Regions from separate parts of the Massilia luteola genome, predicted to be linked through region 1. Evidence: riboswitches for the same ligand, from Rfam matches in the RefSeq annotation. Region 1 holds a riboswitch; the other holds the start of a gene.
The links. Region 1 has a riboswitch for cobalamin ahead of U9J41_RS07695 (TonB-dependent receptor). Riboswitches for the same ligand answer to the same signal wherever they lie in the genome.
Positions count from the first base shown of each region.

Region 2: another riboswitch for cobalamin. It lies ahead of U9J41_RS28575 (TonB-dependent receptor domain-containing protein); the one in region 1 lies ahead of U9J41_RS07695 (TonB-dependent receptor).

Region 1 is NZ_JAXOFN010000004.1:221,084-241,180, reverse strand. Features, by position in the region: gene U9J41_RS07705 (hypothetical protein) at 1-766, opposite strand, end outside; gene U9J41_RS07700 (M1 family metallopeptidase) at 763-3,012, opposite strand; cobalamin riboswitch at 3,105-3,330, shown strand; gene U9J41_RS07695 (TonB-dependent receptor) at 3,403-5,391, shown strand; gene U9J41_RS07690 (thiol:disulfide interchange protein DsbA/DsbL) at 5,558-6,220, shown strand; gene U9J41_RS07685 (hypothetical protein) at 6,252-6,587, shown strand; gene U9J41_RS07680 (ATP-binding protein) at 6,609-7,925, opposite strand; gene U9J41_RS07675 (hypothetical protein) at 8,354-9,490, shown strand; gene U9J41_RS07670 (MipA/OmpV family protein) at 9,559-10,419, shown strand; gene U9J41_RS07665 (hypothetical protein) at 10,419-11,126, shown strand; gene U9J41_RS07660 (SDR family oxidoreductase) at 11,145-11,891, shown strand; gene U9J41_RS07655 (response regulator transcription factor) at 12,075-12,761, opposite strand; gene U9J41_RS07650 (superoxide dismutase) at 13,014-13,592, opposite strand; gene xseA (exodeoxyribonuclease VII large subunit) at 13,839-15,200, opposite strand; gene U9J41_RS07640 (MotA/TolQ/ExbB proton channel family protein) at 16,430-17,035, shown strand; gene U9J41_RS07635 (ExbD/TolR family protein) at 17,035-17,487, shown strand; gene lpxK (tetraacyldisaccharide 4'-kinase) at 17,660-18,688, shown strand; gene U9J41_RS07625 (Trm112 family protein) at 18,669-18,842, shown strand; gene kdsB (3-deoxy-manno-octulosonate cytidylyltransferase) at 18,847-19,599, shown strand; gene adk (adenylate kinase) at 19,802-20,097, shown strand, end outside.
Region 2 is NZ_JAXOFN010000055.1:2,106-5,544, reverse strand. Features, by position in the region: gene U9J41_RS28580 (FecCD family ABC transporter permease) at 1-142, opposite strand, end outside; gene U9J41_RS28575 (TonB-dependent receptor domain-containing protein) at 164-2,008, opposite strand; cobalamin riboswitch at 2,077-2,315, opposite strand; gene cobC (alpha-ribazole phosphatase family protein) at 2,337-2,870, opposite strand; gene U9J41_RS28565 (adenosylcobinamide-GDP ribazoletransferase) at 2,867-3,439, opposite strand, start outside.

The DNA of each region.
Region 1 (20,097 bases):
TGGCGACCGTGATGCCGACGGCCGTGACGGCGAGGTAAGTCCCGAGCAGCGCCAGCGGCCGTCGCAGCAGCAGGGCGCAGCCGTGCCACCATGCCGCGACGGCGGACGTGCGGCGGCGGTCGGCGCCGAGCACGGCGCGGCCGACGTCGACCGTCGCGTGGGCCAGCAGCAGGACCACGGTCGTGGCCAGCAGGGCCAGGTGCGCGGCGCGTTCGGCGTCGCTTTCCAGCAGGGCCGTCGCGGCCGTCTGGCCGGCGAGCCGCCAGGCGCCGGCGCCCAGCAATCCGGCGACGCCGAGCGGCACGACGGACCACGCGAGCATGCGCGCCAACCGCGGATATTCCTGCGCGCCGGCGGCCAGCAGGGCGCCGGACCCGAGGCGTTGCGGCGCGCGGCTCGCCTCGACCGCCATGCCGGCCAGCAGCGGCGACAGCAGCAACGTCAGCGCCAGCGCGACGCCGCCGCCCAGGCCCAGCGCCGGCGCATGGCGTTCGCGCGCCGCGCCCACGATGTCGGCGAACGCGATCATGTCGAGGCGGTCGGCCAGCCGCGCCGCGTACACCGAGTGATCGAGGCTGGCGGACAGCAGCTGCCACACCGGCAGCGTGGCGACGATGGTCGGCAGCAGCAGGAGGACGGCCCACCACAGCAGCAACCGCCATTGCAGCGTATCGCGCGTCGCGCGCAGTACCGTGCCGGCGCCGGCCGGGCGGGACGCGCCGGCGTGCGCGGACCGGGGCGGGGCGAGGGTCGATTCGGTCGTCATAGCGTCGCGATCAGGGCCAGGAGATAGTCGGCGACGGCCGCGAAGTCGAGACCCCAGCGGCGCGATGCGCGCGTATCCGGTTCGAGGGTGCGGCTGTCATCGAGCTTGCTCACGTCGAGGTAGTGCAGGCGTTGCGGATCGAGTTCGGCCGAGACGGCCCGTGCGGTCTTCGTCCACACGAACTTGTGCCAGCGTTCGTCGGCGTTCCATTGCACGGTCTCGCGGCTGCCGTCGGCGAATTTCACGACGAGCGTCTGCGGGACCGGTGCGCCGAGGCGGCGGACCGTCACCTCGGTGCGATACGGATACGGTCCGGTGCCGTCCGGCGCGTGCGGATGCAGCTTGTGCCAGCGCGTGCGCGTCTCCTCGTTCCATCGGTCGACCGTGGCCTGCTTGTCCTCGATCCACGCACCGCCGCGCTGGCGCATGCCGGCGAGGGGCGGCAACGCCACGCTCGTGAAGTCGCCGATGCGATCGTCGACGCGCGTGACGGCGTAGACCTGGCGCGCGAACACGTCCTCGATGTCGGCGCGCCGGCCCGTCACCTCGGCCAGCGTCTCGCGCAGGTCGGCGATGCTCGGGTGGCGGAACTTCCAGCGCCGGTAGTACTCCTTGAACGCGTGTTCCATCGGGGCGCGGCCGATGCGCGCTTCGAGGTCGCGCATCAGCGTCGCCGTACGGGTGTAGACGGGGCCGATGTCTTGCAGGCGGTGCCACGCGTTGTCGCCGGGCGGATCGGCCGGGTCGTCGCGCGGCGTGGCGGCGCGCTCGGCGTCGAAGGTCGGGTAGCCGGGCGCGAAGCCGAGCCGGCGCAGGAGCGGCGTCGCGATGTATGCCAGCCGGCCCTGGTCGCGCATCATGCGGTTGTCCCAGTATTCGTTCAGGCCCTCGTCCAGCATCGGCTCTTCGAATTCGTTCGACGCGAGCAGGCCGTAGAAATAGCCGTGGCCGAATTCGTGGATCGTGACGAAGGCGAGGGCGGACTGGTTCGTGGTGCGCGGCTCGACCGTCCGATAAGCCTCGGTCGTGAAGAAGGTCGGGTATTCCATGCCGCCCGCTTCTTCCGCGTTGTAGGGCGGGATCACGATGGTCAGGGTCTTGTACGGGTACGGCCCCAGCGTGTCCGAGAAATACGTCAGCGCCGCCTTTGCCGCTTTCAGCGCGGGGGCCGCGCTGGCGCCGAATTCAGGCGGATACAGCACCGTCACCGTCACTTGCGGGCTGCCCGGGCCGGTCCACGTGTCGACGAGCGGCTTTGCCGTCTGCCGGTCGGCGGTCCAGGCGAAATCGTGGACGTCGCCCTGGGCGAAGCGCCATGTGCGCATGCCGTCCTTGTCGACGGGGGCGCCTTGCGGCTCGCCGGTCGCGCCCACGGTGTAGCCGCGCGGGACGGTCAGGCTGACGTCATAGCTGCCGAAGTCGGCGTAGAACTCGGAATTCATGTGGAACTCGTGCACGTTCCAGCGCGGCGCGCTTGCCCCGCGCTCGCCCGGCAGTTCCAGCACGCCGATCTTCGGGAACCACTGGGCGACGAGGTGGAACGTGCCGAAGTAGCCCGTGCGCGCGACGACGCGCGGCAGCTGCGTGAAAAAATCGATGTCGAACGTGGCCGATCCGCCCGGTGCCACGGCCCGCGGCAGGTCGAAGCGCACCACCGTGTGGTCGGTGGCGGGTCCGTCGTCGGGATGGACGAAGGTCCACGGCACGTGCGCGCCGCCTTGCGCGACGCGGCGCAGTTCGATGTGGCCCCACGCGCCCTTGATGTCGGTGGCGGCGCGGTACGAGCCGTCGCGTTCGCGCCGCTCCGTGAAGAACGTGCTGCCGGCGCCGTCGAACGCGTTCATGTACAGGTGCAGGTAGACGCTCGTTACGGCGACCGCGCTGCGGTTGCGCCATGTGAGCCGTTCGTGCCCGGTCACCGTGTGCTTGTCCGCATCGAGCGTGGCCGCGATGTCGTAATGGACGACGCGGTCGGACAAGGTCGGCTCCTGCCCCGTGCGCGGTCCGCCCCAGGCGTCCGGGCCGCTGGGGACGCGCACGGCGGCGGCATCGGGCGCGGCGAGGGCGATGCCGCCGGGCGCCGGTGCGGGCACTGGCACGATCGAAGGCGCTGCCGTCGGCGCAATCGAAGGCGGGGCTGCCGGCGCGATCGAAGGCGCGGCTGCCGGCGCGGCGAGCACCGCCGCCGCCAGCAGCAGGGCGGCGGCCAGTGCGGCGCGGGGCAGCGAGGTAAAACGCGGATGCATGCGGGACTCCAGGCGTGGCTCGTCGGTGCGCTCACTATATGCGAGTTCGCGGCGGGTCCGCGCGGGTTTCGTGCGGCGCGGCGTTGGCAGGGTTATAATCCCGGGGTTCTGGTGCCCGCATGCGCGTCTGCGCGTGCAGTTAAACGGGAAACACGAAGCGGCGCCGCCTCCGGCGGCACGCCAGCGTGTGCTGCCCCCGCAACGGTAAACAAGCGTCGCCGCACGGCGACAGGCCGCCCCGATGACCACTGTGCTTGCATAGGAAGGTGGGGCGGTCCGTCTTGGAGCCCGGAGACCGGCCAGACAGGTGAAGCCGGCTCGCGCCGCGCTTTTTGTGTACGCCGGCGTGCGGGGACGCTTGCCGGTGCCAACCCGAAAATAGAACATCCAATGCATTTTGCCGCCTCCACCCGCGGCGCGCCGGCTTTGACGCCGATCGCGCTGGCCTGCGCCGTATCCCTGTCCCTGTTCGCCGGCGCCGCGTGCGCCCAGGACGACGTCCCGTCGACCGTCGTCGTCACCGGTTCCCGCTTCCCCAGCGTGGCAAGCCTGCGCCCGATCGGCGCCACCGTCATCACGCAGGACGACATCCGCCGCGCCGGCGTCAACGACGTGAACAGCGCGATCCGCAAGGTCGGCGGCGTGTTCGGCCGCCAGAGCCTGGACTCGTCGCCCGACTTCGCGCTCGACCTGCGCGGCTTCGGGACCAACGGCGCGCAGAACATGGTGATCATGGTCGACGGCGTGCGCCTGAACGAGAACGAGCTGACGAATGCCGTGCTGTCGACGATCCCGATCGACACGGTCGAACGCATCGAGATCACGCGCGGCGGCGCCAGCGTGCTGTATGGCGAAGGCGCGACTGGCGGCGTCATCCAGATCACCACGCGCCGCGCGCTCGCCGCCGGCACGCACGGTTCCGTGTTCGCGGAAGGCGGCTCGTTCCACGAACACGACGTGCGCGCATCGCTGTCGCAGACGGCCGGCGCCGTCAGCGCCGACATCGCGGTGGCGCGCCAGGGCAGCGACAACTATCGCAAGAACAGCGATTTCGACCAGACGACGGCATCGCTCAACGTGCAGACGCGCTTCACCGGCGGCCGCGCCGGCATCCACGTGGAGAGCGCGCGCCAGGAGTCGCGCTTCCCCGGTTCGCTGACCCTGGCCCAGTTCGACGCCGACCCGACGCTGGCCTCGACGCCGAAGGACTTCGGTTCGCTCGACACCGACCGCGCGAACGTCTTCGCCGAGTATCGCGTGGGCGCCGTCGACCTGGCCGCGGACCTGTCGCACCGCGAGCGCAACGTGCGTTCGAACTATCTGTCGACGAGCTTCACGTCGGTCAACGCGTACGACGGCCGCCAGGACCAGTTCTCCCCGCGCGCGCGCTGGCTCGCCAGTGCGGGCGGCATGCTCAACGAACTGGTGGGCGGCCTGGACTTCACGCGCTGGAAGCGCAAGACGGCGTCGTCGTTTTCGACCGCCGACGCGAGCCAGGGCGCGAAGGCCGTGTACCTGCGCGACGAGCTGCGTTTCGACCCGGCCCACGACGGCCGCATCGCCCTCGGCGCGCGCCATGAGAACTTCGACAAGGATTATGTGGACGCGCTCGCCGGCGCCCCCGCGGAAGACCGCTCGCAGGCGCAGAACGCGTGGGAAGCGCAGGCCAGCTACCGCGTCCATCCGCTGGTCGAGGTGTACGCGAAGGCGGGGCAGAGCTACCGCGTCGCGAACGTCGACGAGAACAGCTACCGCTCCAGCACCGACATCCTGAAGGCGCAGACGTCGCACGACCTGGAATTCGGCACGACCCTGCGCCACGCGCCGGGCGACGACAGCCGCACGTTGACGGCGCGCGTGTTCCGTCATCGCCTGCACGACGAGATCTTCTACGATCCGACCGCGAACGGCGGCTGGGGCGTCAACACGAACCTCGACCCGACGGAGCGCAAGGGCTTCGAGATCGATGCCGAGGCACAGCTGGCCGCCGGCTGGCGCGCGAGCGCGCACGTGCAGCACGTGATCGCGCACTTCACGGCAGGCCCGAACACCGGCCGCGAACTGGTGCTCGTGCCGAAGAACGTGCTGACCGCGCGCCTCGCCTGGGCATCGGACAACGGCCAGTCGGCGGACGTGGGCGCGCAGTGGGTGGACAGCCAGCGCTACGGCAGCGACTTCACGAACGGCTGCGCGGCGCGCATCCCGTCGTACGCCACGTTCGACGGGCGCTACGCCATCAAGCTGGGCGCGTGGGAAATCGCCGCGGCGGGGCTGAACCTGGCGGACCGCCATTACTTCAGCAATGCGTTCGGGTGCAAGTCCGGCATCTATCCGAGCGATGGACGCCAGCTGAAACTGTCGGCGCGCTACGACTTCTGAGAACCGGGGTCAGAGCCCGATTTTGGGAAATTGCCAAAAATCGGGCTCTGACCCCGGTGTTGGTTACGACGGTAACGAAATGCAATAAATAAGCCAGGGCTAAGGTTGGTGGGCGAAAAAGTGGTAATCTCGCGATCGTTTGCTCAACCAACATAGAAGGAAAATTATGCGTTCCCTGCGTTTTGCCCTGCTCGCTACCGTGCTCGCCGCCAGCACCGCTTTCGCGTCGCCGACCGACCCCAAAAACGGTGTCGAATACGTGACGCTCGCTCAGCCGCAGCCGGTGCAGGCCGTGGGCAAGAAGGTCGAGGTGATCGAGTTCTTCATGTATCACTGCCCGCACTGCAACGCGCTGGAACCGCAGCTCGAGCAGTGGGTCAAAAAGCAGGGCGACAACATCCACTTCAAGCGCGTGCACCTGCCGTTCTCCGGCGCCAAGGATCCGGAAGCGCACCTGTACCTGACGCTGGAAGCGATGGGCAAGGCCGAGGAATTCCAGCCCAAGGTGTTCAAGGCCTGGCACGTGGATCACCTGCGCCTGAACACGGACGCCGCGATCATCGACTGGGTGGCGAAGAACGGCATCGACCGCGCCAAATTCATGGACGTGTGGAATTCGTTCGGCGTGACGACCAGGCTGCGCCAGCTGCCGCAGATCACGACCGATTACAAGGTCGATGGCGTGCCGACCATCATCATCGACGGCAAGTACCAGACCTCGCCCGCGATCGTCTACAATTCGGTCAAGAGCAGCAGCGAACCGGTGCTGTTCCAGGCCACCCTGCAGGTGATGGACGCCCTGGTGGCGAAAGCGGCGAAGTCGAAATAAGCGAAACAACGCAAGGTAGAGAAACAGCGCAATGAGTGATGTCGAAGGCAAGATCCTGAAGATGTACGACAAGTCCAAGCCGGACGAGGAGCACTTGTTCGACTCGAGCAACTGGAACCACGTCGCCTGGTGCATCGTGGTCGTGCTCGCGGGCCTGGTCTTCTGGCTCGCCATTGCGCTGGTCAATGCGGAAAACCAGCGCAACGCGTTGATGACGAAACAGTGCGCCGATCCCATCTTCAAAGGGGAGATCGACCGGCAATGCCTGCTGGCCGTGCATTCGCGCGAGCACTGGTGGCAGCACCTGTGGTACGGGATGCGCCACGTGACGCCGGAAGCCCCGGCAACGGTGGGTCGCCGCCGCTGAGGCGGCGCCGCAGCCACGGCGCTACGCGGCCAGCACGCCGTCCGGCAGGCTGATCACGAAGCGCGCGCCGCCCAGCGGCGACTGCTCGACCTTCAGGTGGCCGCCGTGCAGTGCGATCGCCTTGCGCGCGATCGACAGGCCGAGGCCGAACCCGCCCGTGGCGCGGTCACGGCTGCGGTCGAGCCGGTAGAACGGTTCGAAGATGCGTTCCCGTTCCTCTTCGGGGATGCCGGGGCCGTCGTCCTCGATGGCGATCTCGATGCGGCAATCGTCGCGCCGCACGCGCAGCGCCACCTCGTGCGCCGCGTATTTCTGCGCATTCCTCAGCAGGTTGCCGATGGCACGGGCGAGCAGGCGGCGGTCGGCGTCCATGCTGCCCAGGCGCTCGCCCAGGTCCACGTGCAGGCGCTGCGGACGCGGATGCAGGCCATCCGCGCATTCGCGCAGCAGCGGCTCCAGGTCGAACAAGGTGCGCTGCGTGCCCTGTGCATTGTCCAGCTTGCTCATCGACAGCAGCTCGTTGACGAGGTCGTTCAACTCCGCCAGGTCGCCCTCCATCGCCGTGATGCGCTTGCTTAAGGCCGGATCGGCCGCGCGCTCGTTCAACAATTCCAGGGCGAACTCCAGCCGCGCGATCGGCGTGCGCAACTCGTGCGAGACGGAATGCAGCAGGTTCTTCTGCGCTTCGAGCAGGCCCTGGATGCGCTCGGCCATCGCATTGATGCGCTCGGCCAGTGGATAGACGGCGTCCGCCGGCTTCAGGTCGGCCCGCGCCGATAATTGCCCGGCGCCGAACTCGTCCGCCACGCGCGACAGCGTCTGCAACGCCTGCCAGTGCGCGCGCGACCACAGCGCGATGGGCACCAGCAGCGCGAGCGCCACCACGACGTAGCGCACCACTTCCATCGCGAGGGCCTGGCCGAGGTCGATCGGCAGGTTGTACGCGTGGATCGCTTCCTCGTTGCTGCCGATGTAGCGCTCGCCGTGCAGGTCGACGCGCCGGAAGAATGCCTTGTGCTGCGGGTCCAGCACGACGTCGCCCCGCTCCAGCGCCGCATGCTGGCGCGCGGGCAGGGCGGCGCGCGCCTGGTCCAGCGGGATCAGGTCGAAATGGGCTTCGGACACTTCGCGCACCTTGTTCAGGCGGCCGAGCCACTCGTCGGCCGGGGCGCGGTCGACATATTGTTCGAGCAGAAAGATCTGGGCCGACGCCTGGCGCCGCGCGATGTCGTCGAGCGGGTCGCCGAACAGGCGGGCGAAGACGAAATAGATCACGAACGTCGCGCCCGTAATCGACAGCATCACGAGCACGAAGAAACGGAAGAACAGGCGATTCACGCCATCATCCTCCGGTCACGGCAAACACTGGGTCAGGTTTTGTCTTGCACATATCGAAATTGTATAGGAGCAATGGCCTATAAAACCATTATTTACAAATTGTGGACAAATGCCCGACAGTCGGCGGATGAAGTTCTTGCCGCACCTGCGTACGATTCGCATCGTCAGGGCACTCGAACACCGTGCGGGCAGCGCGGGCCGGCCCCGCAGCGCGCGGCGGGCGGTTCGGCGTGTCCTTATCGGGTTTTCCGTTTGGCCCACCTGATGCGCGAGAGACGGTGGGCCTTTTTTATTCCGATGCGTGCCGGGCACACGGCGCCATCGTACTCCTGAGAGAGGGGAGAATGAGCATTCCTGGACGCGTGATATGGCCGCTGGGCGCGGTCGTCGTCGGTGCGGTACTGGCCGCCTGCGGTGGTGGAAGTACCATGCACGACCTGCAAGCCACGCCGGGCATCGCCGTGGGCGAGCCGAACCCCGCCGCCCTCGCCACGGCGCCGTTCATCGAGATGGCGCGCACCGCCGGCTGTAACGAGACACGCAACCGTTTATTTGTCATCGACGGCAAGCAAGTGTTTTGGGACCGCGCCGGCCAGTGCGCCGATGCGTCATATGGGCAGGTCCTGTTCGGCAGCACGCCGGAGACGCGGTTGTGCTCGTCCGGCGACACGATCGCCGGCCCCAGGACGGATTGCCAGGACGAGAGCGCCCGCGCGCTGTTCGAGACGCTGGTCAAGAACGCCGACCGGCCCGACCTGGGCCTGGGCAGCGCCCACACGGTCGAGCCGCTGAGCTTCATGCCGCCGGCCGGCACGGCCATCGCCTACGACACGGTGGCGCGGGACAACCTGTCGGGCGTGACGGCGCCCCAGACCGTCGTCGTCAAGGACCAGGCCACCTGGGACAAGCTGTGGCGCCAGCATGCCGCCGGCCGCACGCCGGCGCCTGCCGTGCCGAAGGTCGATTTCACGCGCAAGATGCTCGTCGGCGTGTTCGGGGGCGAGTACGGCGACAGTTGCCACGGCATCGCCATCGCCCGCGTGGCGGCCGGCGCCAGCAAGCTGGACGTGGAAGTGGCCGGGCGCGCTACCCCGGCGCAAGCGGTCTGCCTGCCGGTCGTGAGCCACCCGATGCAGGTGGTGGCCGTCGACCGTACGGATGCGGACGTCGCCTTCATCACGGCGACCGCCGCGGACGTGCCGTTCCGGACGGCGGATGTGACGGCGTTGTCGAACATCCACGCGGCGCGCACCGTCGTCGTCAAGGATGCGGCCGCCTGGACCCGCCTGTGGAACGAACACGCACCCGGCCGCGCGCAGCCCGCCGTCGACTTCGCGGCCGACATGGTCGTCGGGGTGTTCATGGGGACCGGCGCCAGCGGTTGCTACACGACGGCCATCGACGGCGTCGTGCGCACGGCCGACAGGATCCTCGTGCACGAGCTCAGGTCCGTGCCGGGGCCGGACATCGCCTGCGCCATGCATGTGACGACACCGGCGCACCTCGTCGTCGTCCCGCGCAGCGACCTGCCAGTGGAATTTGCGCTCGAAGTGGCAACGCGGTAGGAAAGGATATGGGAGGACGGGAGACAAAGCCGTAGAATATTGTCTTCCCGAATCTTTCACCCGTGAACATGAACAAGCTTCTCTTCCTCGCGCTGGGCGCGGCCTGCGGCACGACGTGGGCCCAGACGCCGGCGACCAACCCCATGCCCGACGGCAGCCGCGACATGTACGCGGGCCTGGGCGTGCAGTCGGCGCCGCGCTGGGACGGGACGGGAAGCCGCAAGGTATCGGCGTTGCCGGTGCTCCAGGTCCAATGGAGCAACGGCCTGTTTATTTCCGGCATGAGCGCCGGGATGCACCTGTCGGACGATCCGACGTTCGAGTACGGCCCGTTGCTGGCCGTGCAACCGGGGCGCGACCGGACGGGAACCGGCCAGGCGATCGGCGGCATCGGCAGCACCGACACGATGCTGATCGGCCCGGTCCCGGAGCCGATCGACAAGCGCAACATGCGCAACACGGACCTGGACGGCATGGACAAGATCGGCGCCCGCCTGCAGGGCGGCGCCTTCGCGAACTATTACGTGACGCCGCAATGGCGCCTGATGAGCAGCCTGCTGTACGGCGCCGGCAACGACCACGACGGCGCCCGCCTGGACCTGGGCGTGCAGCGCCTGGCCGTCGAACTCGGCGCGCGGCATCACGTGTCGCTGTCCGCCGGCGTCACGGTCGTCAACCGCAACTACAACCAGACGTATTTCGGCGTCACCGCGGCGGAAGTGTCGCGCAGCCGTTTTTCCTACTACGAGGCGGGCGGCGGCCTGCAGGATGCGCACGTGGGCGTGCGCTGGAACTGGGCCTGGTCGCCCTCGTGGATGCTGACCTCCAACCTGCAGGCCAGGCGCCTGCTGGGCAGCGCCGCGCACAGCCCGCTCGTCGAGCGGTCCACCAACCTGACGGTTTCGACCGCCATCGCCTACCGGTTCTGATGATGCGCGCATCCCGCCAACTCGTCGCTGCCTTCGCCTGGCTTGCCGCGGTCATCCCGACCGTCGCGCACGCCCAGGCGCAGGCGGGCGAATGGGTGAGCTACCGCGATGCGTACCGGGCCATGGTCCAGTTCGAGAAATACGGCGGGCCGAAGAATCTGCTGCAGAGCCAGCTGCAAGTGCAGTCCAGGGACCATGCGGGCCTCGGCGAAGGCGCCCAGCTGACGCTGACGGGCAGGGTCACGCAGCTGAACCTGCCGCTGGACGCCCTCGGCCGCACCGTATTCCCCTTGCAGAAGGCGGCCTACGACGAAAACGCGGCGCTCGTACTGAACCGCAAAGGCATGCCGTTCGTGCTGCGCCCGCAGGTGACGATCGCGCCGCGCGCCGACGGCGAGTACGACGCCGCGATCCTGCGCACGGCCTGCGCCCAGGCGCTCGGTTTCGTGCGTTACGTGGATGCCTCGCAGCGCGCGCGCCAGTGCGCCGGCGTGCGCTTCGTGTTCCCGAAAAAGGAATCGGCCGGCGCCCGCCTGCGCCATGCGGACGGCGTCGAACAGGCGCTGCCGGTGACGGCCGGCGCGGCCTTCACGGGCGATCCCGACGAAGGATTTCCCATCGTGACCTGGCGCTTCGGCGCGGGCGCGGAACGGGCCCAGGTCATCACGTACAATGCGCCGCTGGCGATCGTGCCGATCTTCGAATAAGCCCATGCAAGGACAACGATGAACAAGACGATACTCGTCACGGGCGCCAGCCGCGGCATCGGCGCCGCCTGCGCGCTGCTGGCGGCACGGCGCGGCTACACGGTCTGCGTGAATTACCGCGACAACGCCGGCGCGGCGGACAGCGTCGTGCGCGCCATCGAAGCGGCCGGCGGACAGGCGTTCGCGGTCGCGGCCGACGTGGCGGACGAGGGCGCCGTCGAGCGCCTGTTCGCGGCCATCGATGCGCGCTGCGGCCGGCTCGACGCCCTCGTCAACAACGCCGGCATCCTCGCCCGCCAGAGCCGCGTCGAGCACATGGATGCCGCGCGCATCGGCCGCATCCTCGCGACCAACGTCACGGGCAGCTTCCTGTGCGCGCGCGAAGCGGTGCGGCGCATGTCGACCCGGCATGGCGGCAATGGCGGCGCCATCGTGAACGTGTCGTCGCGCGCGGCCGTGCTTGGGTCGGCCAACGAATACGTGGACTATGCGGCGTCGAAGGCCGCGGTGGACGCGCTGACGATCGGCCTGGCGAAGGAAGTGGCGCAGGAAGGCATCCGCGTGAATGGCGTACGGCCGGGCCTGATCGACACGGACATGCACGCGAGCGGCGGCGAGCCGGGCCGCATCCAGCGCCTGCAATCGTCAGTGCCGATGGCGCGCGGCGGGACGGCGGAGGAAGTGGCGGCGGCCGTCATGTGGCTGCTGTCGGATGAGGCGTCGTATGCGACGGGCACGTTCATCGACGTGTCCGGCGGACGCTGAAAAAACCGTCGTTCCCGCAGAGGCGGAAAGCAAGTAAAAACCGTCGTTCCCGCAGAGGCGGAAAGCAAGTAAAAACCGTCGTTCCCGCAGAGGCGGAAACCAAGCAAAAACCGTCGTTCCCGCAGAGGCGGAAACCAAGCAAAAACCGTCGTTCCCGCGCAGGCGGGAACCCAAGTTCGGCGCTCAGCTCCACGCCGAGGGCGAGAACAAGTAACCCTCGCCCCACACCGTCTTGATCTTTTCCGACAGGTTGTCGTCGAACTTGCGGCGCAGCTTGGAGATGCAGTTGTCGATGCTGCGGTCGAGCCCGTCGAACTCGATGCCGCGCATCTTCTTGAGCAGCTCGTCGCGCGACAGCACGCGCCCGGCGGCCTCGGCCAGCACGAGCAGCAGCTTGTATTCGGTATTGCTGAGCACGCACGGCTGGCCGCGCCACGTGACGCTGCGGTCGCTCGTCATGATGCGCAGTGCGCCGAACTCGAGCATGCGGGCGTCGGCGGTCGTCTTCGTCTGCGTGCGGCGCAGCAGGGCGCGCAGGCGCGCCAGCAGCACGCGCGGCTGCACGGGCTTGTTGACGAAGTCGTCGGCGCCTTGCTCCAGGCCGGACACCTCGTCGTACGTGTCCTCGCGCGCCGTGAGGATCAGGATCGGCACGTCGGACACGTCGCGGATCTGGCGGCACACGACCATGCCATCCATGCCGGGCAACATGAGGTCGAGCACGACGATGTCCGGCGCGGCCGTCTTGAAGTGATCGAGCGCGGCATCGCCCCGCGTGACGAGGTCGACCGAGAATTCATAGCCGGACAGGTATTCCGTCACCAGTTCCGCGAGACGCGGATCGTCTTCCACCAACAGTACGCGATACATGAGGTTCTCCTTCGACCTCGCATTGTATAAGAGCGGGCAACAACGGAGGATGTTTGGCGGGTAGGGGTGACAAATTCGTACAGTTTCGCGACAAACGGGCCGCGAATGCCGTGGTGCCGGCCGCGGCAGCGACACGCTGACCGGCGGCGCGGGCATCGATACGGCTGACCAGACGACACGGCCCGCGCGAGGCGGGCCGTGTGTTTCCCGTCGTTCCGGGCCTGGTCAGGCCGGAACGGACAGGCAATCGCCTCAGGCGAAGTTCTTGTTCACGAAGTCCCAGTTGACGGTGTTCCACCATGCCTCGACGAACTTCGGACGGGCATTGCGGTAGTCGATGTAATAGGCGTGTTCCCACACGTCGCAGGTCAGCAGGGCCTTGTTGTCGGTCGTCAGCGGGGTGCCGGCGTTCGACGTGTTGGCGATGTCGACGGTGCCGTCCGGCTTCTTCACCAGCCAGGTCCAGCCCGAACCGAAGTTGCCGACGGCCGATTTCTGGAACTCTTCCTTGAACTTGTCGAACGAACCCCACTTGGCGTTGATCGCATCGGCGACCGGGCCGGTCGGCGCGCCGCCGCCGTTCGGGCTCATGCAGTTCCAGAAGAAGGTGTGGTTCCACACCTGGGCCGAGTTATTGAAAACGCCGCCCTGCGACTTCTTGATGATCTCTTCCAGCGACAGGTTTTCGAACTCGGTGCCCTTGATCAGGTTGTTCAGGTTCGTGACGTAGGCCTGATGGTGCTTGCCGTAGTGGTATTCCAGCGTCTCGGCCGAGATGTGCGGCTGCAGGGCATCCTTGGCGTACGGCAGTGGGGGCAGGGTATGTTCCATGTCTTGTTCCTTGGTGAGTTGACGGGAGACTTTCTCGAAGTCTCTGCGGTACAGCAATTCGGGCGCTTATTCTAAACCGGTTAGCAGATCGTTGCAGATATGGCTTTGCGAAACCACCATATTGTCGGAAACGTCGGGAAACCTGCTGCGCGTTGCACTGGCGCTTTGCGATGCTCGCTGTACGCGCGTACGGCTGCGCTTATCAAGCACCATTGCGGCCGCTCGCGACGGTTTTTCGAGGTTCCCTCACTCCAATAAATCCTGCACGCCCGCCACGCTGACCTCGGCGCTGCCTTCCGCCAGGCGGATGCGCAGCACGTCGCGCGGCTTGATCTGCCCCGGTGCATGCAAGACCTTGCCTTTCGCATTGCTGACGATCGCATAGCCGCGTTCCAGCGTGCGCTGCGGGTTCAGTAGTTCGAGCTGCGCGGCCAGGCCGTTGAGCGCTTCGCGCCGCGCGCGCAACTGGTTGCCGATGCTCGCCGTCAGGTGGCGCCGGTCCGATTCCAGCCGCGTGCGCAGGCCGCTCCAGTCCGGACGATGGCGGGCCCAGCGCTGCTGCATCTGCGCCAGCAGCACGCCGTGCCGGTTCACCGGAGCGCGCACGGCATGCGTCAGACTGCTGGCCATGGCAAGAAGTTTCAGGCGCTGATGGGCGATCTGGCTCGATGGGCTCAGCAGGCGGCGCGACAGGTTGTCGAGGCCCTGGCTGGCGTCGGACAGCACGCGGTCCATCGCGCGGCGCAGGTCGCCGGCGTCCGCCTGCAGCGACGCGAGCCAGTCGGCGCGGGCGGTCGCGGCCAGCTCGGCGGCGGCCGTCGGCGTGGCGGCGCGCAGGTCGGCGGCGAAGTCGGCGATGGTGAAGTCGGTCTCGTGGCCCACGCCCGAGATCACGGGCATGCTGCACGCCGCGATCGCGCGCGCGACGGCTTCCTCGTTGAAGCTCCACAAGTCTTCGATCGAGCCGCCGCCGCGGCACACGATCAGGATGTCCACTTCGCGCCGGTGCGACGCGTTGGCAATGGCTTCCGCGATCTTTTGCGCGGCCAACTGACCCTGCACGGGCGCCGGATACAGCACGATGCGCACGTGCGGCACGCGCCGCCTGAGCGCCGTCAACACGTCGCGCAGGGCCGCCGCCTGCGGACTGGTGACGATGCCCACCGTGCGCGCGAACAGCGGCAGCGGCCGCTTGCGGGCTTCGTCGAACAGGCCTTCCGCGCCCAGCTTTTCCTTGAGGCGCATGAACGCTTCGTACAGCGCGCCCACGCCGGCCCGGCGGATCGCCTCCACGTTGATCTGGTAATCGCCGCGCGCGCCGTACAGCGTGACGAGGGCGCGGACCTCGACCTTGTCGCCTTCGCGCGGCGTGAAGCCGGCGTACTGGGCGCGGCCGCGGAACATGACGGCCCGCACCTGGGCCGCGTCGTCCTTGAGCGTGAAATACCAGTGGCCGCTCGCCGCGCGCGTGAAATTCGAGATCTCGCCGCCGATCCAGACGAGGGGAAAGGTGCGTTCCAGCAGGCGCGCGACCTGCTGGTTGAGGGCGGTGACGGTCAGTACGGGCGGGGCGGCATAGGCCGGATCGGCGTCTTCGGTGGGAAACATAGGCGTAAACTGGGTTGGACTGTCCACAAAAACATGGTTGCGCGCAGTGTAGGGCACATCTGCCGTAAAACGACAGATAGTTTTTGTAAACGCCTGATTTTTATAGTAAAAGCTTGCTGCCTGATTTCGATGCAGCAATCAAATTGCGTTATGGATCAATGGGTTGAGTGCATCTCCGAGTACTTGGCCACAATCTTATCCACAGAATGTGTGCGAAAGTGGACAAGCCGTAGGTGCCTCCGAATTCAGCGTGCATATGTTTTTCTAAAGCAATCAAACACTTAGGCCGCGATCCCGGCCGTTGCTCACATTGTTTTCCACAGTTTATGTGAACAGATGGGCGTGCGGTCCGCGTACTTGACCCGCACCGCTTGCCCGGCGCAGGTAAAACGTCTTGCCTAAAAATGCCGCACGACAAAAATCCCGTTTAAATTCAGATACTTCGTGCCCGCTCAAGACGCTTGCTCACAATCTTTTCCACAAAATTTGTGAAGAAGGCGGACGCCGGTCGCGGCATGCCTCATTTCCGAGGAGGCGACTATAACCCAAGACGCCGTGCGGTCGGGATACGCGCCCGTTCCGGTCGTTCGCCTGTGTACAAGTACCGTTTGCCTAAAAAATGGGCTTGGAGATGAATCGTGATTAGAATCAAAGACTTGAGGAGCGATCAATAATCTTGCTCACATCGTTTTCCACAGTTTGTGTGAAGAATCCCGTTCCCTGGGGCGGTACCGTCGGCAAGCCGGTTGTTCAAAAAACAGGCGGGCACGACTTTCCCTTGCAAATCAATTGTTTAGCCTACGGTTTGTGCGCTTGCGCACAATTTTGTCCACAAAAAATGTGCAGAAGGGTCGGGGCGGTACGTGGCTGTAGTTGCACTCAACCGTGCCTATTTTTTGGACTTGGAAATTTCCATGTGTAAAATCAAAGACTTACCGTCTGTAAGACTGTTTCCTCACAAATTTATCCACAGAAATTGTGGGCAACTACATGTGCTGATCCCTGTGCGAACCAAAGAAATTGCCTGAGGGGAACTCATCCCGACCGTGCCGCGTTTTTACGCACGGAAAAATATCCTTTAAGAATCAAGGTACTTGGCGTCACGAGCGCGCCTTGCACACACTTTTATCCACAGAAAGTGTGCAGAACTCTACTTGCCGCAAACCGGGCAACACGTTACATTGCGCAACTACCTTGTCTATTGATTTTTACTCATCCAGGAGTCCCATTTGCTCGCCATTCTCCAAGCTGCCGGCTGGCCCATCTGGCTGTTGCTGATCGCCTCGATCATTGCCCTGGCCCTGATCATCGAGCGCGTGATCTACCTGCGCCGCGAAAAGATCCTGCCGCGCCAGCTGCTCGATGAAGTGATCCAGGTCTATCGCAACGGCAAGGTCACTCCGGACATCATCGACAAGCTGCAGACGAATTCCCCGCTCGGCGCCGTGCTGGCCGCCGCGCTGCGCAACGTCGACGCGCCGCGCGACGTGATGAAGGAATCGATCGAGGAAGCGGGCAGGGGCGTCGCCCACGTGCTCGAGCGTTTCCTGACGACGCTGGGTACGATCGCTTCGCTGGCACCGTTGATGGGCCTGTTCGGCACGGTCGTCGGCATGATCGAGATCTTCGGCGCCCAGAACGCCAGCGGCACGAATCCCGCCCAGCTGGCGCACGGTATCTCCGTGGCGCTGTACAACACGGGCTTCGGCCTGGCGATCGCGATGCCGGCCCTCGTGTTCTACCGCCATTTCCGCGCGCTGGTCGACAGCTTCATCATCGACATGGAGCTGCAGGCCGTGAAATTCGTCGACGTCGTCCACGGTGCGCGCAAATGATCGATTTCCGCCGCGGCCGCAAACGCGAGGATCCGGAAATCAACCTGATCCCGTTCATCGACGTGCTGCTGGTCGTGCTGATCTTCCTCATGGTCACGACGACCTACAGCAAGTTCACGGAACTGCAGATCACGCTGCCCACGGCCGATGCCGAGAAGGCCGTCGAGAAGCCGTTCGAGATCAACGTCACGGTCGATGCCAAGGGTAATTACACGGTGAATAATGTCCCCGTCGCGTTCCACGGCGTCGCGAGCCTGGCGGACGACCTCAAGCGCGCGGCCGGCATCGGTCCGGACGGCCAGCCGCTGGCGACGCCCGTGAAGGACCCCGTGATCATCGTCAACGCCGACCAGTTCGCGATGCACCAGATGGTGATCAACGTGCTGGAAGCGGCGCGCATGGCGGGCTACGACAAGCTGACGTTCGCGGCGCAGACGGGCGGGCAGAAGTAAATCGAGATCGTCCTTTCCGGCACTGCCGGAAACGACTCCCCGCGCCGGCGGGAATCCAAGTTCTGCGAGCGCTGACGATGCGCGTGCAAATTGGGTCCCCGCCTTCGCGGGAACGACGTTTTTGCGCTAGCGCGCTTTTTGAGCTAACGCGCTTTCCGAACCAAAGCTTTACATGGCATCCTCCCTCGAATCCACCTTGACCCGCGCCTGGCTGCGCCGCGGCCCGCTGGCCATCGCCCTGTTGCCGCTTGCGTTGCTGCTGCGCGTGCTGGTCGCGCTGCGCGTCGCGTTGTACCGCGCCGGCATCCTGAAGTCGGAACGGCTGCCCGTGCCCGTGGTGGTGGTCGGCAATATCTTCATCGGCGGCACCGGCAAGACCCCGCTGACGATCTGGCTGGCGCAGCAGTTGCGCGCGGCCGGGATGCGCCCCGGTGTGATCTCGCGCGGTCATGGCGGCGCGGAAGAGGCGCCGCGCGAAGTGTTGCCGACGTCGCGCGCACAGGACGTCGGCGACGAACCGCTGCTGATCGCGGGCCGGGCCGGCTGTCCCGTCGTCGTCGGCCGCAGGCGCGCGCAGGCCGGGCGCCACCTGCTGGCGCTGCATCCCGACGTCGACGTGTTGATCACCGACGACGGCCTGCAGCACTACGCGCTCGCGCGCGACGTGGAGATCGTCCTGTTCGACGGCCGCGGCACCGGCAATGGCTGGACCCTGCCGGCCGGCCCGCTGCGCGAGGCGCCATCGCGGCGGCGCGATTTCACCGTCGTCAACGCGCCCGACATCACGCCGGCGCTGGCCGCCGCGGTGCACGGGCAGCCGTGGCAGATGCGCCTGGCGGGCGACCACGCCGAGCGCCTGATGGACGCGAACGCGCGCGTGCCGCTGTCTCGGCTGCGCGGCAAGCGCGTGCTGGCGGCGGCCGGGATCGGCAATCCGGGGCGCTTCTTCGCCATGCTGCGCGCCGCCGGGCTGGAGGTCGCCGAGCTGCCGCTGCCCGATCACCACGACTTCCTGGACGACCCGTTCCGCGCCGTCGACGCCGACGTCATCCTGGTGACGGAGAAGGATGCAGTAAAATGTCGGCAACTTGAAACAATCAACAACGACCCGCGCCTGTGGGTCGTGCCGGTCGGCGCGCAGATCGATGCCGCGCTGGCTGCCCAAATCGTGGAGAAATGTCGTGGACGCCCGACTGCTTGATATCCTGGTCTGCCCGCTGTGCAAGGGACCGCTCGAATATGACAAGAAAGCGCAGGAACTGATCTGCCGCCCGGACCGCCTCGCGTATCCGATCCGCGACGGCATCCCGATCATGTGGGCCGAAGAGGCGCGCAAGGTCGAGCCGATCCTGTGATCGCATGAGTTTCGTCGTCATCATCCCGGCACGCATGGCCTCGACCCGGCTGCCGAACAAGCCGCTCGCGGACCTGGGCGGCAAGCCGATGGTCGTGCGCGTGGCCGAACGGGCGCAGCAATCGGGCGCATCCCGCATCATCGTCGCCACCGACCACGCCGGCATCGCGGCCGCGTGTGCCGCGCACGGCATCGAGGCCTGCATGACGCGCGCCGATCACCCGTCCGGCACCGACCGCATCGCCGAAGTGGCGCGCGCGCTGGACCTGGCGCCGGATGCCGTCGTCGTCAACCTGCAGGGCGACGAGCCGCTGATCGCCCCCGCGCTGCTGGCCGCCTGCGCCGCGCGTATTTCTGCGGACGTGCCGATGGCCACGTGCGCCCATCCGCTGTCGGACGCGCCCGACGCCTTCAATCCGAACGTCGTGAAGGTCGTGCTGGACAAGGCCGGGCGTGCGCTGTATTTCTCGCGCGCGACGATCCCGTGGCACCGCGACGGCTTCGCCGCCACCCGCGACCGGCTGCCGGCCGGTTACGTCCCGCTGCGCCACATCGGCCTGTACGCCTACAGCAATGCCTTCCTGCAGCGCTATCCGCAACTGGAGGCGTCGCCGCTGGAATCGATCGAGGCACTGGAACAGCTGCGCGTGCTGTGGCATGGCGTGCCCATTGCCGTGCACGTGACGGACGAGGCGCCGCACGCCGGCGTCGACACGCCGGCCGACCTCGAGCGGGTGCGGCTTTTCTATACATCTTGATCCTGTTGGAAACTACTCTTCAGGCTGCTTGCGCCAGGTCAAACGGCTGAGAGATCGCCGGCCGCCGGTGGCGTCGAATGCTGCTTTTGTGGTAAGTTTCGTACCAGCTAGTCAGACATGCATCAATGCGGTTATCTGTGCGCAATCTGTGCGTAAGGATAACTGCACTAAAAAAATTATTAGATACCTTTAGGAATCCTTCATGCGTCTCATTCTGTTAGGAGCCCCCGGCGCCGGTAAAGGCACCCAGGCAAACTTCATCAAAGAAAAGTACAACATCCCCCAGATTTCCACCGGCGACATGCTGCGTGCGGCCATCAAGGCAGGCACCGAGCTGGGCCTGGCTGCGAAAAAGGTGATGGATGCGGGCCAGCTGGTGTCGGACGACATCATCATCGGCCTGGTGAAGGAGCGCCTGAAGGACGCGGATTGCGCCAACGGCTACCTGTTCGACGGCTTCCCGCGCACCATCGCGCAGGCCGACGCCATGAAGGACAG
Region 2 (3,439 bases), on a different contig from region 1:
CCACCGCGTCCGGCAGGTCGGACGGCGCGACGGCGATCGACCCGCTCATGCCCGCGACGAGCAGGCTGGCCAGCGCTGCACACAGCAGGAAGGCGATGGTCAGGATGGCGCGCTGGCGCAGGGGCGGTGGGACAGGGTGCATGGCTCGTCGGTACATGATGGATCAGAGGCTACCGTAGCGGAGTCCTGCGAACCAGGTGCGCCCGGCCGTGCCGTAGTTGCGCGCCAGTTCGTAGGCCTTGTCGGCGGCATTGTCGACGCGGACCAGCAGCGACCAGTCGCGCGTCATGTGCCAGGTAGTGTACAGGTTCAGCAGGCCGTAGCCGCCGAGGCGGTTCACGTTGGCGGCGTCGTCGAAACGGCGGCCGGATGCCTGCAACTCGACGCCGGCGTCCACCTGGCCCAGGCTGTAGTCGGCGGCGACGCTGGCGTGGCGGCGCGCGCGGCGGGCCAGCTGTTTGCCGGTGGTGTCGTCGCGCGGGTTTTGCAGGTCGGCGCTGGCGCGCAGGTCGAGGTTGCCGAGGCGGGTGTTTGCCGCCAGCGTCAGGCCCTCCAGCAGCGCATGGTCGACGTTGTAGGCGCAGCTGCCGCCGGGATGGCCCGGGCACGGCGTGACGGACACGATCATGTCGGTCAGGCGGTTGCGGTAGTAATTCGCCTGCAGGTCGACGCCGGCCACGCGGTATTGCACGCCCGCTTCCGCGTTGCGGCCCCGTTCCGGCTTGTTGCTCGACAGGCCGTAGTGCGGGTAGTACAACTCGTTGAACGTGGGCGCGCGGAAGCTCGTGCCGACGCTGGCCGTGGCGCGCAGGTCCTTCGTGAATTCGTAGCCGTAGCCGGCTGCGCCCGTCGTCTTCGACCCGTATTCGGAGCGGTCGGTGCGCGCGCTGACGTCGAGCAGCTGGCTGCCGCGGCGCAGGTCGTACGCGGCCGAGATCGAATTCGTGATGCGCGTGCGGTTGACGTCAGCGATGGCGCTGGACAGGACTTGTTCCTTGCGGTGGCCGGCCAGCAGCTGCAGCGTGTCGCCGTCCAGGTCAAACGTGTTCTGCCACGTGAACTCGTCCTGGCGCGTGTTCAGTTGCGTGGTGCCGGAAGGCGCAGTGCCCGTGAAGCTCCCCAGTTTATCTTCCGAGCGCGCCAGCTGGACGCTGCTGCGCCAGTTGGGCCGGATGCGGTCGTTCAGGAATACGGCATAGCTGTCGACTTCCTGGATGTTGTGCGCGTCGAAGGCCGAGCTGCCGCTGTCGTACTGCGCGTTCAGGCGGCTCTGCAGGAATTGCGCGCCGATCTCGTGGCCTTCCGCCAGGCGCAGCGCGACGCGGCCGTTGACGCTGTTGCGCGTATAGCCATCGGCGTCGCCGTTGTAGCCGTATGCCCCGGGGCGCGTGGCCGAGAAGCCGTCCGATTCTTCGCGCGCGCCGGAGAGCGCATACGTCACGCCGTGCGCACCGCCCGTCGAGCCGTGCACACCGGCGTCGTACTGGTTCGTGCCATACGTGCCGCCCCCCGCGCCGGCGCTGAAGGCGGGCCGGCCGTCGCTCTGCTTCGTGAAGATCTGCACGACGCCGCCGATGGCGTCCGCGCCGTACAGGGAGCTCAGGGGACCGTAGACGATCTCGATATGGTCGATCGACGACAGCGGCAGGGCATTCCACGCGGCCGCGCCGGTGGTCGCGGCGCCGATGCGCACGCCGTCGACGAGCACGACGACCTGGTTGCTGTTGGCGCCGCGCAGGAAGACGGTCGTGTTGGTGCCGGCGCCGCCGTTGCGGCCGATCTCGATGCCGCGCTGGCGGCGCAGCACGTCGGCGACGGAGCCCGCGCCGGCGCGGGCGATGTCGTCGCTCGTGACCACGACGGTGTCGGGAATGACGTCATCAACGTGCTGCGGCGTGCGATTGGCCGTGACGACGACGGTGTCGGGGATGGGATCGGCGTGGGCCGATGCGGCGGCGGCGAATGCGAGCGACAGCGCGGCCGCCTGCCGGGAAACGGGAAAGGACATGATGATCTACGTAACGGACAACCGGCCGACGTCCCCGTCAGCCAGGTGAACAGAAGCGCGGGCGAACCGCGCGCTTCCACCTTTTGGCCGGTATCCGGGCTGGCAAGTATGGCCGTCCGACCTTCCCATGCGGATGCACAGTGGTATGTGGAGACGGTTGCCGCGCACGCGTCGAACGCGGGCGGCACTTGCTTACCGTTGCGGGGGCAGCACACGTTGGCGCTTGCTCATGAAAGCGAGGCTTCGTGTTTCCCGTTTAACTGCGCCCGAGAGATCGGACGCGAGCACCAAAACGCCGACATTATACGGCGTTTGGTGTGCGCCGTTGTCAGTCTTTCAGCACGACGACGTCGCCGTAGCCGATGCGATGGGGCGTCCGCGCCGCGTGCAGCGCGGCCTGTTCCAGCGATGCGCCGCCATGCAGGGCCGCCAGCAGGCGGATGGTGCCGGCGTGGCAGACGATCAGCGCGGCGGGGACACGCAGATCGTCGACGAAGGCATGCACGCGGCGCGCCACGTCGAGCACGTTCTCCGCGCCGCCGGGACGGTAGTGGAGCAGGTCGGCGGTCCAGGCGTCGACGTCGGCGCGCGGGATCGCGGACCAGGGGTGCAGCTCCCACGCGCCGAAATCCATCTCGGCCAGGCGCGCATCGAACGTCACGCGGCCGGATGCGAGGCGTTCGGCCAGCAGGGCGCAACGTTGCAGCGGGCTGGCGTAGACAGGCAGGTCGTCCAACTTGCGCTGCGCCAGCGCGGCGTGCACGCGCGCGAGCTCCGCTTCGGGCACGGGCACGTCGCTGGCGCCGTAGCACAGGCCCGGTGCCACGTCCGGCCGCGGATGGCGCACCAGATACAGCGTCATGCCGCGGTCCAGGTGCCGTGGCCCAGCGTCGCCAGCACGGCAAGATAGGCCAGCGCTTCGGCCAGTTGCTGCACGGCGCCGAGGCAGTCGCCCGTATAGCCGCCGAGGCGGCGCACGAACAGGCGGCCCAGCCACAGCGCGGCGGCCGTCGCGGCCAGCACGGCGGCCAGCAGGGCGGCCGGTGTCATCCTGCCGGTGGCGAGCACGCACGCCGCCGGCAGCGCGCACGTCAGCGCCGCGATCGCGAATTCGGCGGTCGTCATCTGCTGCGCCAGCGGCTTGGCCTTGCCTTCGCTGCGCACGTATTTCAGCTTCCAGATCAGCGCCGTCGCCGCGAGCCGCGAGAACGGATGCGCGACGAACAGCGCGGCCACGGCCACGCGCGGCGGCAGCAGTGCCAGCGCGGACAGTTTGGCCGCCAGCATGCACATGATGCCGATCGCGCCGTAGGCACCGACGCGCGAATCCTTCATGATCTCCAGTGCCCGTTCCTTCGTCATGCCGCCACCGAGGCCGTCGCACGTGTCGGCAAAGCCGTCTTCATGGAACGCGCCCGTGATCCAGATCGA